Linked DNA regions of Anaeromyxobacter diazotrophicus. The protein of the gene in region 1 interacts with the protein of each later gene in a pairwise test. Links are inferred from orthologs where the notes say so. Each region holds a gene or a part of one and is shown on either strand. Other genes may lie near its edges. The genes, in order: epsC and cysK.

Region 1 (3,231 bases):
GCGCGCGCTGCACCTCGCGAAGGAGCCGCGCTGGATGGAGTGCTACGACATCTCCACCTTCCAGGGCGCGCTGGCGGTCGGCTCCGGGGTGTCGATGAAGGACGGCGAGCCGGACAAGGACAACTACCGCCGGTACAAGGTGAAGGGCGTCGCCGGGCAGGACGACTTCGCCATGCTCCACGAGGTCGTCACCCGCCGGCTCAAGCGCGCGCTCGCGGAGGACGCGTTCCCCGATCTGCTCGTCATCGACGGCGGCAAGGGGCAGCTCCACGCCGCGCTGGCGGCGGCCCACGACCTGGGCGTCGCCACCGCGCCGGCCGCGGGCAACCCGGGCCTCCCCTTCGTGCAGATGGCGGGGCTCGCCAAGAGCCGGCTCATGGACTACGGGACGGCGCGGGTGATCTCCGGGCGGCGGCGGGCGAGCGCCGCGGCGCTGGCCGACGCGGCCGAGGCGAAGGGGCGCGGCTTCGTGTCGGAGCTGGAGCGGACCCCGGAGCGGGTGTTCCTGCCCGGGCGCAAGGACGCGCTGGTGCTGCGGCAGAACTCGGCCGAGCTCTACCTGCTCACCCGGCTGCGCGACGAGGCGCACCGCTTCGCCATCACCTTCCACCGCAAGCTGCGCCGCTCCCGCAACTTCCACTCGGTGCTGGAGGACATCCCCGGGATCGGCGCCGGGCGGCGCAAGGCGCTCCTGCGGGAGCTGGGATCGCTGCGGCGCATCCGCGAGGCGAAGGTGGAGGAGCTGGCGCGCGTGGAGGGGTTCGGGCCGCGGGCGGCGCAGGCGGTGTGGGACTTCTTCCACGCGGCCGCCGCGGCCCCCGCTGTCGCCGGGGCCGCAGAGGCCGCCGGGGCGGAGCCCTCACCCGAGGTGGAGGGCGCGCCGGCGCTCGAGGTGAGCGAGGCGGACCTCGACGCCGCGCTGGCCGAGGAGGCGGCCGGCGACGGCGGGTGATAAGGTCGGAGGGAACCCGACCCCGCCTCGAGGAGGAGATCCCGTGGAGAACCGCACCCGCACCGCGCAGCGCCCCCTCGCGCCCGTGGTCGATGCGCTGTGTCAGCAGGCCGCGGCGCTGGCCCCGCCGCGCAACGGGAACGGCCGCATCGTGCTGCCGTCGCGCGACGCGGTCCTCGCCTGCGTGGAGGGGCTCCGCGGCGTCTTCTTCCCCGGCTACTTCGGGGCGGCGGACCTCTCGGACGAGCACCTGCACTACTACGTCGGCGCCACGCTCGACCGCGTGCTGCAGGCGCTCGAGGAGCAGGTCCGGCGCGGCCTCGCCTTCGCCGAGCGGCACGAGGACGAGCGCTGCACGCACTGCGCGGACCGGGCGGCGGAGGTCTGCCAGGCCTTCCTGGGCCGGCTCCCGGAGGTGCGGCGGCTGGTCGGCTCGGACGTCGAGGCCGCCTACGAGGGCGACCCCGCCCTCAAGATCAAGGACGAGGCCATCTTCAGCTACCCGGGCGTGCTGGCCGTCACGAATCAGCGCATCGCCCACGAGCTCTACGCGCTCGCCGTCCCGCTCATCCCCCGCATGATCACGGAGCAGGCGCACGCCGTGACCGGCATCGACATCCACCCCGGTGCCCGCATCGGCGAGCGCTTCTTCATCGACCACGGCACCGGGGTCGTCATCGGCGAGACCGCGATCATCGGCGCGAACGTCCGCGTCTACCAGGGCGTCACCCTCGGCGCGAAGAGCTTCCCCAAGGACGAGAAGGGGCTGCCGATCAAGGGCATCGACCGCCACCCCATCGTCGAGGACGACGTGGTGATCTACTCCGGCGCCACCATCCTCGGGCGGGTCACCATCGGCCGCGGCTCCTCCATCGGCGGCAACGTGTGGCTCACCCACGGGGTGCCGCCCGGCAGCCGCGTCACGCAGGCGGAGGTGCGCGAGGCCGGGTTCGAGTACGGCGGCGGGATCTGATCCGACGGGGGCTGCGCCCCCGCCCCATCCAGCAAAGCTGGCTGGGGCCCCACCTCCGCTCGGCGGGTCCCGTGCACATGCGCGGCTGCGCCGCTCCCGCGCATGTGCCCCGCCTTGGAGGGCTCCGCCCTCCCCGCGGGCGCGGGGCCCCTCCTGCCTCGACTCGAGGCGGCATGGCCGCCGCGGTGGTGGTATAGGGTCGCGCCGATTCGACGCCGCAAGGAGGCGCGCTTTGGCCATGCATCCCTGGCACGACGTGGAGCTCCCCCGCTACGTGGAGGACTCCATCCCGGCCATCATCGAGATCCCGACCGGCACCAAGGTGAAGTACGAGCTCGACAAGGCGTCGGGCCTGCTCATCGTGGACCGGGTGCTCTTCTCCTCCGTCCACTACCCGGCGAACTACGGCTTCGTCCCGCGGACCTACTGCGACGACGGCGACCCGCTCGACATCCTGGTGTACTGCCAGGAGGCGATCCTGCCGCTCTCGATCATGCGCGCCAAGATCATCGGCGTGATGAAGATGCGCGACGACAAGGGGGAGGACGACAAGCTCATCGCCGTCCACGCCGACGACCCGGAGTACTCGGACTACAACGACATCTCCGAGATGCCGCCGCACCGGATGCGGGAGCTGAAGCGCTTCTTCGAGGACTACAAGGGCCTCGAGAACAAGAAGGTGCTCGTCGAGGAGCCGCAGGGCCGGCGCGAGGGGCTCCAGGCGCTCCGCGCCGCGATGCGCCTCTACGAGCAGGAGAAGCCGCGGCTCACCGGCCGGGCCGAGGCCCCGAAGGCCAGGCCGTCGCGCCGCGGGGCGCCGCGCCGGGCGGCCGGCCGCTCGCGCCGCTGAGCGGCGGGGGTCCGGCGTCACCGTCCGGCGAGCGCCAGCGCCGCCGCCACGGCGGCGGCGACCATCTCGGCGCCGTCGGAGGCGGCCGCTTCGCGCGGCGCCGGCGCGGAGGTCCGCGCGGCCCCGGAGGCCTCGAGCTGCGCGCAGGCCGCCTCCGCGGCCGCGCGGAGGCCGGGGTCGTCGCTGGCGCGCCAGCGCGCCTGGCGCACCTCGCCGGCGGCGTCGAGCCAGAGCCCGATCCGCACGGCCAGGTGGGGGCGCGCAGCCTCGCCGGTGACGGTCGCGCCCTGCAGCGCACCCGCGTGGTGGCGCGGCGGCTCGCTCGGGCGCGGCCCGATCCAGGGGTGAACGGCGGGCGGGGCCTCGGTCGCTCGTTCGGCTCGCGGGTCCATGCGGATCACCTCGGACCGAGCACTGTCGCACGTACCCCGCGTCCGCGAACAGTGACCCCGGCGG
Region 2 (3,150 bases), on another replicon or contig:
TCGCCCTGCAGGAGTTCGGCAACATCTACACCCGCATCATGAACCCGACCACCGACGTGTTCGAGAAGCGGGTGGCCGCGCTCGAGGGCGGGGTGGCGGGGCTGGCGACGTCGTCGGGGATGGCGGCGCAGTTCCTCGCCATCACCAACATCGCCCAGGCCGGCGACCAGATCGTCTCGGCGGCCCAGCTCTACGGCGGCACGTACAACCAGTTCAAGGTCACCCTGCCCCGCCTCGGCATCGGGGTGAAGTTCGTCGAGGGCGACGACCCGAAGGCGTTCCGCGCCGCCATCGACGGACGCACCAAGGCCATCTACGCGGAGTCGATCGCGAACCCCTCCGGCAACCTGCCCGACTTCGCCGGCCTGGCCGAGCTGGCGCACGAGCACCGGATCCCGTTCATCGTCGACAACACCTTCGGCATGGGCGGCTTCCTGGTCCGACCCATCGAGCACGGCGCGGACATCGTGGTCGAGTCGGCCACCAAGTGGCTCGGCGGCCACGGCACCTCGATCGGCGGCGTCATCGTGGACTCGGGCAAGTTCGACTGGGCCGCCTCCGGCAAGTTCCCGGTCTTCACCGAGCCCTCGCCGGGCTACCACGGCCTGGTGTTCAACGACGTCTTCGGTCCGAAGGGCCCCTTCGGCAACATCCAGTTCATCATCCGCGCCCGCGTCGAGGGGCTGCGCGACCTCGGCCCCGCGCTCTCGCCGTTCAACGCGTTCCAGCTGCTGCAGGGGCTCGAGACGCTCTCCCTGCGCGGGCAGCGCCACGTCGACAACGCGCTCGCGCTCGCCAAGTGGCTCAAGGCGCATCGGCAGGTGGCGTGGGTCAACTACACCGGCCTCGAGGACCACCCGCACCACGCGCGCGCCCGGAAGTACCTCCGGAACGGCTTCGGCGCGGTGCTGACCTTCGGCATCCAGGGCGGGCTCGCGGCCGGCAAGAAGTTCATCGACGCCGTGAAGCTCGCCTCGAACCTGGCCAACGTGGGCGACGCGAAGACGCTCGTCATCCACCCCTCCTCCACCACCCACCAGCAGCTCTCCGAGGCGGAGCAGAAGGCCTCGGGCGTCACGCCGGACCAGATCCGCGTCTCGGTGGGCATCGAGCACCTCGACGACATCCAGGAGGACTTCGAGGAGGCGTTCGCCGCGGCCCGGTAGTCGGGCGCGCCGCCGGCGCGCGGACCCAGGCGCCCCGAGGCGTGACCGCCCGCCCCGCGAAGCCGCGGCGGCGGGCGGTGCTTTCCGGGGCTGGCCGCGTCCTACTTCGCGGCCTCCTCGAACAGCCAGGTCGAGAGGTAGCGCTCGCCGGTGTCCGGCAGCACCACCACGATGAGCTTGCCCTTGCTCTCCGGGCGCTTCGCGACCTCGAGCGCCGCCCACACCGCGCCGCCGGAGGAGATCCCGCACAGGATCCCCTCCTCCTTGTTGAGGCGGCGCGCGATGTCGCCCGAGTCCTCGTTCGAGACGGTGATCACCTCGTCGAGGATCTTGGTGTTGAGCACCTTGGGCACGAACCCCGGCCCCCACCCCTGGATCTTGTGCGGCCCCCCGCGGCCCTGCGAGATGGCGGGCGAGTCCTTCGGCTCGGCGGCGACGATGCGGACGCCCGGCTTGCGCTGCTTCAGCACCTCGCCCACGCCGGTGATGGTGCCGCCGGTGCCGGTCCCGCCGACGAAGACGTCGATCTTGCCGTCGGTGTCGCGCCAGATCTCCTCGGCGGTGGTGCGGCGGTGGATCTCGGGGTTGGCCGGGTTGTCGAACTGCTGCAGGACGAGGTAGCGGGGGTCCTCCTTGGCCATCGCCTCGGCGCGCCCGATGGCGCCCTTCATGCCCTCGGCGCCCGGCGTGAGCACGATCTGCGCGCCCAGCGCGGCGAGGAGCTTGCGGCGCTCCATGCTCATGGTCTCGGGCATGGTGAGGACGAGCTTGTAGCCCTTGGCGGCCGCCGCGAACGCGAGGCCGATGCCGGTGTTGCCGCTGGTGGGCTCGAGCAGGATGGTGTCGGGCTTGATCTTCCCGTCGCGCTCGGCCGCCTCGATCATCGCCACGCCGATGCGGTCCTTCACCGAGGAGCACGGGTTGAAGCTCTCCAGCTTGACCACGACCTGCGCCTGGAGACCGGTCGTGAGCCGGTTGAGGCGCACGAGCGGCGTGTTGCCGATGGTCTTCGTGATGTCCTGGTAAATCCGCATTTCGGCTCCTCGGCTCGTCCCGGCGCGCTGCCGGCCGGCCGCGTGAAGGTGAGGCGTCCGTTATAACGGCGGACGCTCCGCCGTGCACGCGCCATCTTCGCGCCCCCGCGACGGGAGGGGCCCCCCTCCGGTTAAGCTCGGGGCCATGCCCGCCCGGATTCCCCCTGCCCGCTCGGCCGCCCTCGTGCTGGGGGGCGCCGCCCTCGCCGCCTGCGCCGCGGCGTTCGCGGAGGGCACGGTGGCGGGGGTGGCGGTGCTGGCCGCCGCCGCGAGCGGCCTCTTCCTCGTGCGCGCCCGCGCTCAGGCCGCGGCGGCGCGGCGCGAGACGGCCGCCGCGCTGACGCGCCTGCAGGCCATCGTGGACTCGATGGTGGAGGGCGTCATCTTCGTCGACGCCGACGACCGGGTGGCGCTCGTGAACGAGGCGGGCAAGGCGTTGAAGAACCTGGCCGGGCCGCCCGGCCGCGCCCTCCAGGACTGCCACCCGCAGGCCACGCGCGAGATGCTGGGCCGGGTCATGGGGTGGCTCCGCGAGGGCCAGAACCCCGGCCCGAGCCACTCGATCATCAAGGAGAAGGAGGGGCGCTACGAGACGACCTACGCGCCGGTCCGGGCGCGCGACGGCAGCCACCTCGGCGTGGTCATGGTCATCCGCGACATCGCCGACCGCCGCCGGCTCGAGCGGCGGCTGCTGGACGCCGAGCGGCTGGCCGCGGTCGGCCAGATGTCGGCCCAGGTGGCCCACGAGCTGCGCAACCCGCTCAACGCCATCGCGGGCGCGGCGCAGTACCTCCGCCGCATCCTCCCCGCGCACGGCGAGGTGAAGGAGTACGCCGAGCTCATCGACGACGAGGTGCGGCGGGTGAACCACTTCGTGGACGAGCTGCTCAAGGTCGCGCGCCCGGCCGACCCGGTCTTCACGCCCTCCTCGGTGAACAAGGTGCTCGCCG

Evidence for each region.
Region 2: the proteins of epsC (region 1) and cysK interact in binary tests that used the Escherichia coli proteins (3 or more experiments, as listed by UniProt). The link is inferred for Anaeromyxobacter diazotrophicus from one-to-one orthologs.

Annotation. Positions count from the first base shown.
Region 1 is NZ_BJTG01000006.1:243,884-247,114, forward strand. The notes cover bases 40-2,960. They hold epsC (serine O-acetyltransferase EpsC), read left to right. Parts: upstream 40-995; coding sequence 996-1,925; downstream 1,926-2,960. Other genes in these bases: uvrC (excinuclease ABC subunit UvrC), read left to right, coding at 40-952; HWY08_RS14035 (inorganic diphosphatase), read left to right, coding at 2,164-2,775; HWY08_RS14040 (hypothetical protein), read right to left, coding at 2,793-2,960. In the rest of the region: more of uvrC, read left to right, coding at 1-39; more of HWY08_RS14040, read right to left, coding at 2,961-3,167.
Region 2 is NZ_BJTG01000002.1:263,820-266,969, reverse strand. What follows is about bases 235-3,074. They hold cysK (cysteine synthase A), read right to left. Parts: upstream 2,201-3,074; coding sequence 1,268-2,200; downstream 235-1,267. Other genes in these bases: HWY08_RS04160 (two-component system sensor histidine kinase NtrB), read left to right, coding at 2,346-3,074; HWY08_RS04170 (O-acetylhomoserine aminocarboxypropyltransferase/cysteine synthase family protein), read left to right, coding at 235-1,166. In the rest of the region: more of HWY08_RS04170, read left to right, coding at 1-234; more of HWY08_RS04160, read left to right, coding at 3,075-3,150.